3 regions of the Anoxybacillus sp. EFIL genome follow, and region 2 is predicted to be linked to each of the others. Evidence: riboswitches for the same ligand, from Rfam matches in the RefSeq annotation. Region 2 holds a riboswitch; each other region holds the start of a gene.
The links. Region 2 has a riboswitch for S-adenosylmethionine ahead of ES017_RS06410 (methionine ABC transporter ATP-binding protein). Riboswitches for the same ligand answer to the same signal wherever they lie in the genome.
Positions count from the first base shown of each region.

Region 1: another riboswitch for S-adenosylmethionine. It lies ahead of ES017_RS02630 (bifunctional homocysteine S-methyltransferase/methylenetetrahydrofolate reductase); the one in region 2 lies ahead of ES017_RS06410 (methionine ABC transporter ATP-binding protein).
Region 3: another riboswitch for S-adenosylmethionine. It lies ahead of ES017_RS15735 (methionine biosynthesis PLP-dependent protein); the one in region 2 lies ahead of ES017_RS06410 (methionine ABC transporter ATP-binding protein).

Region 1 is NZ_SDLH01000001.1:509,550-512,831, reverse strand. It holds gene ES017_RS02630 (bifunctional homocysteine S-methyltransferase/methylenetetrahydrofolate reductase) at 1-1,660, opposite strand, end outside; SAM riboswitch class I at 1,730-1,832, opposite strand; gene ES017_RS02625 (YajQ family cyclic di-GMP-binding protein) at 1,923-2,414, opposite strand; gene ES017_RS02620 (BMP family lipoprotein) at 2,583-3,282, shown strand, end outside.
Region 2 is NZ_SDLH01000003.1:87,271-90,552, reverse strand. It holds gene ES017_RS06415 (hypothetical protein) at 333-806, shown strand; SAM riboswitch class I at 1,128-1,233, shown strand; gene ES017_RS06410 (methionine ABC transporter ATP-binding protein) at 1,309-2,337, shown strand; gene ES017_RS06405 (methionine ABC transporter permease) at 2,327-2,995, shown strand; gene ES017_RS06400 (MetQ/NlpA family ABC transporter substrate-binding protein) at 3,012-3,282, shown strand, end outside.
Region 3 is NZ_SDLH01000001.1:430,926-434,207, forward strand. It holds gene metC (cystathionine beta-lyase) at 1-925, opposite strand, end outside; gene ES017_RS15735 (methionine biosynthesis PLP-dependent protein) at 929-2,032, opposite strand; SAM riboswitch class I at 2,104-2,211, opposite strand; gene ES017_RS02165 (cupin domain-containing protein) at 2,303-2,782, opposite strand; gene ES017_RS02170 (DODA-type extradiol aromatic ring-opening family dioxygenase) at 2,904-3,282, shown strand, end outside.

The sequences.
Region 1 (3,282 bases), on a different contig from region 2:
TTGCGCACATGGCCATGCGGTTGCGAATGTCGTCAGACAATGTAATGCCCGGCACTTCGTGATGTAAAAAGTCAGCGTTGCGTGCGCTTGTGAGCGGCATAATGCCGATGTAAATGGGCGTCGGTAAATGTTTCGTCGCTTCATACACGTCTTCGATTTGTTTTTCGCTATAAAGCGGCTGTGTTAAAAAGTAGTGCGCCCCGCATTCAATTTTTTTCTCGAGCCGCTTCACCGCTTTATCTAAATGGCGTACGTTCGGGTTAAAGGCGGCAGCGATCGAAAAGTTCGTTTTTTGTCCGAGCGGTTTGCCTGAGTACGAAAGCCCTTCGTTAAATTGGCGAATTAACGAAATGAGGTCAAACGATGATAAATCGTAGACGGACGTTGCGCCCGGAAAATCGCCTACTTTTGATGGATCGCCTGTTAAAGCGAGCACGTCGGTCATGCCGAGCGTATGAAGCCCCATTAAGTGCGACTGCAAGCCGATTAAGTTTCGATCGCGACATGTAATATGAATGAGCGGGCGCATGCCGAGCTGTTGTTTGACGATCGTGCCGACAGCGACGTTGCTAATGCGCGGTGTCGCAAGCGAATTGTCGGCAAGCGTTAAGGCATCAATGTTCGCTTCTTTTAACGCCTTTGCTCCTTCTAAAAATGTCGTTAAGCCGAGTTTTTTCGGCGGATCGAGCTCGACGATAATCGATCGGCGCGTGCGAGCGATGTCAGCAAGAGAAGGGGCTGTCGTTTGTTTTTCTTCTTGGACGACGATCGGATGGCGCTGTTTTACTTCTTTTTTATATACAGGTGTGCGATCGGAAAGGGCGCGAGCAATGGCGGCAATATGTTTTGGCGTCGTACCGCAACAGCCGCCGATAAGCCGAACCCCTTGTTCACGAAAGGCGCGCGCCGTTTCTTCAAAATATTGTTCGCTCGTTTCGTAAATAAAGCGACCGTCGCGATATTGCGGCAAGCTTGCGTTCGGATATACCGATAAAAAAGCGCGTGTTGGAATCGGCACTTCTTCAAGCGAGCGCAACATATGATATGGACCGAGATGGCAATTTAAGCCGACGACATCGGCACCGAGTTGTTCTAACTCGGTCAGCGCTTCGGCAAGTGGCATTCCGTGTTGCAGAACGCCGATATCGTGCAACGTGACGTGGGCGATGATCGGCAACGTCGTTTCTTTGCGAGCGATGGAAAGCACCGTTTGCAATTCTTCAAAATCGTAATACGTTTCAAGCAAAAGTCCGTCGACACCTTCGTTTAACAACACGTACAGCTGTTCACGAAACGTTCGTTTCACTTCTTCAAGAGAAATCGTGCTTTTATTCGTGCTACGCAGTCCTCCGATCGTACCGAGCACGTAGGCGCGCCCTTTTGCCGCTTTTTTGGCAAGTTCGACCGCGGCTTCGTTTATTTTTTTTACGTCATCTTGCAGCCCGTAACGTGCTAGTTTCACGTAGTTGGCGCCGTATGTGTTCGTTTGAATGATTTCTGCGCCTGATTCAATATACGCTTCATGAATATGGACAATTTCTTCAGGTTTTGTGACGTTTAATTCTTCAAAACAACGATCGATGCCGTGCGCATATAATAATGTCCCCATCGCTCCATCAGCGATGACGATGCGTTCTTTTAAATCATCTAACAATCCCACGTCCATTCCTCCGTTTCTTCGTTTAAAGTAAAAAAGTCTTCCCCATAAGAAGAAGACTTGACGCGCTCCTTCTTATCTTCCAAGCGAATCGCTTGTCTGGACTTAGCACCTTGACGATCGTCAGGTTGCTGAAGGTTCATCGGGCCAGTCCCTCCCCTTCTCTCGATAAGATGTTGTATGAAGTTATTCATAAATGTAACTGATTTTTTAGAAATATTCAACTATTTTATTTCAAAAAAGAAAAAGAAGGCAAAGCGCCTTCTTAACGGTAGTTGACGAATTGAACGTCAATCGGTAAATCTGCCTCGCGAATGGCGGCGATCACTTTTTGCAGGTCGTCTTTACTTTTGCCGCTGACGCGAATTTGGTCTTCTTGAATTTGACTTTTTACTTTTAAGCCTGTATTTTTAATGATTGTGTTAATTTTTTTCGCATTGTCTTTGTCGATGCCTTGGACGAGTTTCGCACGTTGACGCACCGTTCCGCCAGATGCTGCTTCCACTTTTCCGTATTGAATGTTTTTTGTCGGCACGCCGCGTTTAATGAGTTTGCCGATGAGCACATCTTTGAGTTGCTCCAGTTTAAACTCATCGTCAGAAATGAGAATGAGCTCATCTTTTTCAAGCGAAATGTCGCTTTTGCTTCCTTTAAAGTCGTAGCGGTTTTGAATTTCTTTTAACGCGATGTTGACTGCGTTCGTCACTTCCGACAAATCGACTTTTGACACAATATCAAATGAACTTTCTTTTGACATATGAACCACCTCAGCATAAATTCGTTGTGCTTCCATTATAGTCGATTGTTGTCATACGAACAACTTTACAAAATCTTTATATTATAAAAAGTAAATAAAATGTCGGAATGTGTCGATATAATAAATGAAGCACGATTTGATCGAGAGATAAGGAGATGAGGAAATTTTATGAAAAAAATGATTTCACTCTTGATGGCATTCGTTTTGTTGCTTGCCGCGGGATGTTCGCAAACGAGTTCTTTTCAACCGAAAGAGCGAATAAAAGTGGGCATTATGTTGTCAGACGTCGGACTCGGTGATCAGTCATTTAGCGATTCGGCGTTTAAAGGATTAATGAAGGCGCGCGATGAGCTCGGCATCTTTTTTGACTACCGTGAGTTAAAAGAAACCGAGACGTATGAAAAAGGGTTAACAGAGCTCGTTGAAGCAGGGAACGATCTCGTCATCGGATTAGGATTTATGGTGCAACAAGATTTAGAAAAAGTCGCGAAAAAATATCCGAAACAGCAATTCGTATTAATTGATGCGGTATCTGATCTGCCGAACATTACATCGATTACGTTTAAAGAAGATGAAGGAAGCTTTTTAGCGGGCGTAGTGGCTGGCATGTTGACGAAAACGAACAACGTCGGTTTTGTTGGCGGAGCGGATGTGCCGCTCATTCGTAAATTTGCGAACGGTTTTATTCAAGGGGTAAAAGCGGTTAAACCGGAAGCGAACGTGCAGGAAGTGTATGCCGGCAATTTCGGTGATGATAAGCTTGGGGCACAAATTGCAAAACAAATGATCGCAAATGGGGCAGACGTCTTGTATGCCGCGGCTGGATTTACCGGTGTCGGCGTGCTGCGCGAGGCGGAAATGAATAAAA
Region 2 (3,282 bases):
GTCATTTATTTTGAAGAAATTGGCGGATTTTCGCCAAAAAATTGGCGGAAAATACGGATTTTTTTCTTTTCTATTTTTGGTAAAATGAAAATAGCTGATCAGCTATTTTTGGGAGAAGAAGCGGAGGAGTATGAGCAATGTATAAGTTGAAATAAAGAACGTCCGATTTTTATACAATATGTTGTACCTATGGTGAGTAATCAGCTAAATAAAAATTTCTGCTTATATTCATGATACCGATGTTTAACTGGCGCTAATGTACAAGTCTATCTCATTATGGACAAGTAGCGGAGAACTAGCATTACAATTGGACTATGTGAGGAGAGAAAATAATGAAAAGTAAATTTAGAAGGCTTATTTTAGTTGCTACCCTAGCACTAACTGCTACTCTGTTATTAGATGGTTTTTTTGGGTCGTTAATTACTACTGAAGCTAGTACGCTCCCGAAACGAGTATATAAAGAGGGGAATGTAACAATTACAGTTACTCCTGCAGTAGGGAGTTCAATGGCAAAATTAAGCAATTCAAAATCAAAAATTGCTCCACTTGATACGATTGTCCGAGGAAATAAAGAAACAAAAACGGTTCAGAGTATGTATGGTACAGTGACGATGACAGTTACGTACGATCGAAATCTAACGACTAAGACTTCTACTATTACGGGGATTTATTCTTTAGTAAATACAGATTCTTACTTGAAATTAGTTGATAAATGGTATACATCTAGTGTTGCACAAGCTGACTACTATGACTCCTTTCATAAAGTGTACGTAACGATTAGAATTACAAAAGAAGAATGTAATTAAAGGGTCCGTTTGGCATGTAACTATGTATGCCTACAATTGGAAAGTTTAACTTCATTTTTTGAACTGAAGAGGCTGATCTGAAACGCTAATGCGTGCTGGGTCAGTCTTTTGCATTTTAACAAAGCGGTGGGTTGTTCGTAGCCCGACATCCGAAGAGTAGCGATTTCTCATGCTATATATTCCGTTCACTTGATTATGAAGGGGAAATAGTTGAAAAATTTTTATTGACACCGTCCTTCTTTCGATGATATACTCACTTTCGTAATTTAAAATGATCCTCAAACATATTAAAACGTTAACTGAATAAAGCGTTTAAAAGCGCTCTTATCAAGAGAGGTGGAGGGATGTGCCCGATGAAACCCGGCAACCGTCAGCGCTGCTGAAATGGTGCCAATTCACACAAAGCGTTTGCTTTGAGAGATAAGAGACAGAACGGACGATTCGCGCCTTTCTGTTCTCTTGAGCAGAAAGGCTTTTTTCATGGAAGGAAGGTGACAGCAACGTGATTACATTATCGAATGTAACAAAAGTGTACAAAGCAGCAAGTGGACATGTGACCGCTGTTGATCGTGTGAACTTGCATATTGAAGCAGGAGAAATTTTTGGCATTATCGGCTATAGCGGTGCAGGAAAAAGTTCGCTCATTCGGTTATTAAACGGATTAGAAAAGCCAACGAGCGGCGAAGTCATCGTCGATGGCAAGGAGATTGGAAAAATTGGCGGAAAACAATTGCGACAAGCGCGCCAGCAAATCGGCATGATTTTCCAACATTTCAATTTACTTTGGTCGCGAACAGTGCGCGAAAATATTGCATTCCCCCTCGAAATTGCCGGCGTCCCGAAAGAGGAGCGAATGAAGCGCGTTGATGAACTAATTCAACTTGTCGGACTGCAAGGAAGGGAAGACGCGTATCCGTCGCAATTGAGCGGAGGACAAAAGCAGCGCGTCGGCATTGCACGCGCGTTAGCGAACAATCCGAAAGTGTTGTTGTGCGACGAGGCGACGTCAGCGCTCGACCCACAAACGACAGATTCCATCTTAGATTTGCTCGTCGACATTAATAAACGTCTCGGTTTAACGATCGTATTAATCACCCATGAAATGCACGTCATTCGTAAAATTTGTGATCGTGTAGCGGTCATGGAAAACGGAAAAATCGTTGAAATGGGTGAAGTGCTTCACGTGTTTCGTAAGCCGGAGCAGCCGATTACGAAGCGTTTCGTTCAACAAGTAACTGAGCCGGAAGAAACGAAAGAAGCGATGTTGCATCTTCTTGAGCGATATCCAAATGGAAAAGTTGTACAGCTTACATTTGTCGGCGAAGCGGCTGAGCAACCGCTCATTACACAGCTTATTCGCCAATTTAATCTAAATGTGAATATTTTGCAAGGAAAAATTTCGCAAACGCATCACGGTTCATACGGGGTGTTGTTCGTTCATTTAGACGGTGCGAATGAAGAAATCGAGCGAGCGCTCGCTTTTATTCGCCAGCAAGAAGTTGGAGTGGAGGTGTTGGCGAATGTGGAATGAGCTATTTCCGAACGTCGTTTGGGATAAAATATGGGCGGCAACAGCGGAAACGTTATATATGACAGCTATTTCAGTTGCGGCGACGTTTGTGCTCGGCATTTTGCTTGGATTGTTACTCTTTTTAACGTCAAAGGGAAACATATGGGAAAATCGTATCATTAACAGCGTTATCGCATCGTTTGTTAACATTTTCCGTTCGATCCCGTTCATCATTTTAATTATTTTACTCATCCCGTTTACTAAGTTTGTTGTCGGTACGATTCTTGGTGCCAATGCGGCACTGCCGGCGCTCATTATTGGAGCGGCTCCATTTTATGCGCGCATGGTTGAAATTGCGCTTCGTGAAATTGATAAAGGAGTTATTGAAGCGGCAAAAGCGATGGGAGCAACGACAACGACAATCATCTGGAAAGTGCTCCTCCCTGAAGCGCTTCCTGCCCTTGTATCCGGAATTACCGTTACAGCGATCGCTCTCGTTGGCTATACGGCGATGGCGGGAGTTGTCGGTGCTGGGGGGCTTGGGAACTTAGCTTATTTGGAAGGATTCCAGCGTAACAATAACGATGTGACGCTCGTTGCAACAGTGCTCATTTTAGTCATCGTCTTTATCATTCAGTTTGTTGGTGACTTTGTCACTTCTAAAATAGATAAACGATAAAAGGAGGAAAAAACAAATGAAAAAATGGCTCTCTTTACTTGTTGCTGCCATGATCGTTTTCGCGCTCGCTGCTTGCGGAAACAATGAAAGTGCAGAGGAAAAAGCGAACAAGCTTGTCATCGGTGCATCAAACGTACCACATGCAGAAATTTTAGAAAAAGCAAAACCAATTTTAAAAGAAAAAGGAATTGAACTAGAAATTGTGACGTTCCAAGATTACGTGTTACCAAACAAAGCATTAGCGGATAAAGAGTTAGATGCAAACTATTTCCAACACATTCCTTATT
Region 3 (3,282 bases), on a different contig from region 2:
TCCGCACCGCTTGTTCATTTTCCAATTCAAACGACAACACCGCGCCAAACCCACGCGCTTGATCGCGATGAATGACGTGTCCTTCGTGATGCGAAAGCCCCGGATAATACACGTGCGCTACTTTCGGATGACGATGTAAAAACTGCGCGAGCTGCATCGCTGAACGAGAAGCGTAATCGAGCCGAACGTGAAGCGTTTTTAGCCCGCGCAGCACAAGCCACGCATCTTGCACGCCGAGCACCGCACCGAACGCATATTGCAACTTCCGAAGCTCTTTCGCTAGTCGTTCATCTTTCACAACCGCAAGTCCAGCGACGACATCGCTATGGCCGGCTAAAAATTTCGTCGCGCTATGAAGCACGACATCGACGCCGAGATCGAGCGGACGTTGCAACAAAGGTGTTGCGAACGTATTGTCTAGAAACGTCAAACAACCGTGCGCTTTCGCAAGCTTCACAACTCCGCGAATGTCCGTAATTTTCAGCAGCGGATTTGACGGCGTTTCCATATAAATCACTTTCGTATTCGGGCGAATATGACGCGCTACCGCATCTAAATCGGTCATATCGACAAACGTATATTCAATGCCAAATCGGCTCAATACATCCGTGATAATGCGATACGTTCCGCCATATACGTCATCTGTAATCAACACATGATCGCCTTTTGACAACAACAAAAACGCCGTTGAAATGGCCGCCATGCCCGATGCGAACGCAAAACCGCTCACTCCTCCTTCCAGCTCCGCGATCGTTTCTTCAAGCGCCTCGCGCGTCGGATTGCCTGTGCGGCTATAATCATATTTTCCAAACGTATCAAAATCAAACTGATGAAACGTCGACGCATGATGAATCGGGACGCTGACTGCCCCTGTTTGTGCATCCACTCGCCATTTATTGTGAAGCAATTGCGTTTGCCACTCCATTTGTTACACCTCTTTCATGCGTTGAAACGCTTGTGTTAAATCGGCAATTAAATCGTCATGATGTTCAATGCCGACAGAAAAACGTAACAGTCGATTACATACGCCATTGGCGATGCGAACATCCTCTGGAATATCCATATGCGTTTGCGTCGCTGGATACGTAATAAAACTTTCGACACCGCCTAAACTTTCCGCAAACGTAATGAGCGTTAAACTGCGCAAAAACGGATTGACCCACTTTTCATCGCGCACGCGAAACGACAACATGCCTCCTCTCCCCGGATATAACACATCGGTGACGTCTTCGTGTCCACGTAAAAATTCATAAATCGCTTTCGCGTTTTGTTCGTGCTGGCGCATGCGAAGAGCAAGCGTCTTCATGCCGCGAATTAACAGCCATGAGTCAAACGGAGACAACACCGCTCCGATCGCGTTATGATACATCGCCAATTGCTCGCACAGCGCTTTTCCTTTGGCGACAATGAGCCCGGCAAGCACATCGTTATGTCCGCCTAAATATTTCGTCGCGCTATGAATAACGATGTCGGCTCCTTTCGTCAATGGCTTTTGTAACACAGGGGTGTAAAACGTATTATCGACAATAAGAAGCAGCTCATATTGTTTCGCAAACGCCGCAACCGCTTCGATGTCCGCTTCTTGCATAAGCGGATTTGTCGGCGTTTCTAAAAAAATCGCTTTCGTTTTGTCCGTCACATGTGCTTTTACTGCATCCAAGTCGCGAAAATCGACGTATGTAAACGACAGCCCGTATTTTCTCCACCCTTTTTCAAACAGCCGATACGTTCCGCCATATAAATCGGCCGAAACGAGAAAATGATCCCCGCTTTCAAAAAGCGCAAACACCGTTTGAATTGCCGCCATGCCCGAACTACATGCGAAGCCTTGATCCCCTTCCTCTAACTGCGCAATCGCCTCCTCGACGATATGTCTCGTCGGGTTTCCCGTCCGAATGTAATCGTACCCTGTCGACTGTCCGATCCCTTCATGCCGATACGCTGTTGAAAAATATACCGGTGGATTCACCGTTCCTGTCGTCGTCTCGCTTCGATTACCGATTTGCGCTAATACCGTTTCCACATGACTCATTCGCTCTCTCCCTTTCTCAAAAAATAAAAGCCTTCTAAGAAGAAGGCTTTCTGTCCATAGACAAACGCTTCTTCTTATCTTCCGAATTGAACACCAATTCGCTGGATTTAGCACCTGACCGCTTTCGGCTGGTTGCTGAAGGTTCATCGGGCCAGTCCCTCCCCTTCTCTTGATAAGAATGCATACGCATATTGAATTTTCTGATTTTTAAATAATGTACCTTATTTCCGTAAAAATTTCAACTATTTTTTATTTTCTTGTAACAAACTTTCATTCCGCCGCAAGAGCATCCGCTTTTGTCGGATGAACGGTGCCGGCTGGATGTTGTAGCGGCGCATAAATGGAGTACAGCTTAAGCGGAACGTTTCCTATGTTGATCACATTATGCCACGTTCCTGCAGGCACAAAAATGGCAGAGCCATCCGTCACGCGTCTTTCAAACGTCAGCTCGTTTTTCTTTTTGCCCATCCGCACAATTCCTTCTCCTTGTTCAATACGTAAAAATTGATCCACGCCCGGATGCATTTCTAAACCGATATCCTCCCCGACACGAAGGCTCATCAGCGTCACTTGCAAATGACGTCCCGTCCATAACGTCGTACGGAACATGTTGTTTCGTTTCGTCGCTTCTTCGATTTGTACGACAAACGGGTTCGGTCCGTAATCTTTCGTATGTTCTCGTGGAAACGGATAAGGCATGATCGGATATGGATACATCGGCATATACACAACATTCGGATAGTAATACATGTTCTCACCTCTTTTTTCATATTCATCGCCATGTTATGCACAACTGCCCGGCTATGCGCCTCACATGCAAAAATCGACAAATAGAACGGATATATGGTAAAGTGGGGACAAAAGGAGGGATATGATGACTGCTTTATTTCTTGCGCACGGATCACCCATGTTAGCTATTGAAGACAACGCATATACATCGTTTTTAACAACGTTCGGAAAACACATTCATCCAAAAGCAATCGTCGTCTTTACGGCACATTGGACAACACGCCAACCGACCGTTTCATCAATCGATGGAACATATGAAATGATTTATGATTTTTCCGGCTTCCCACGTGAATTGTATGAAGTGACCTATGCCGCACAAGGTTCAGTCGAATGGGCAAAGCGCGTTCAACAACATCTAAAACACGTCTCCCCCATCGTTCATATCGATGAGACACGTGGACTTGACCACGGTTCATGGGTATTGTTAAGCCGACTATTTCCAGAAGCAAACATTCCCATTG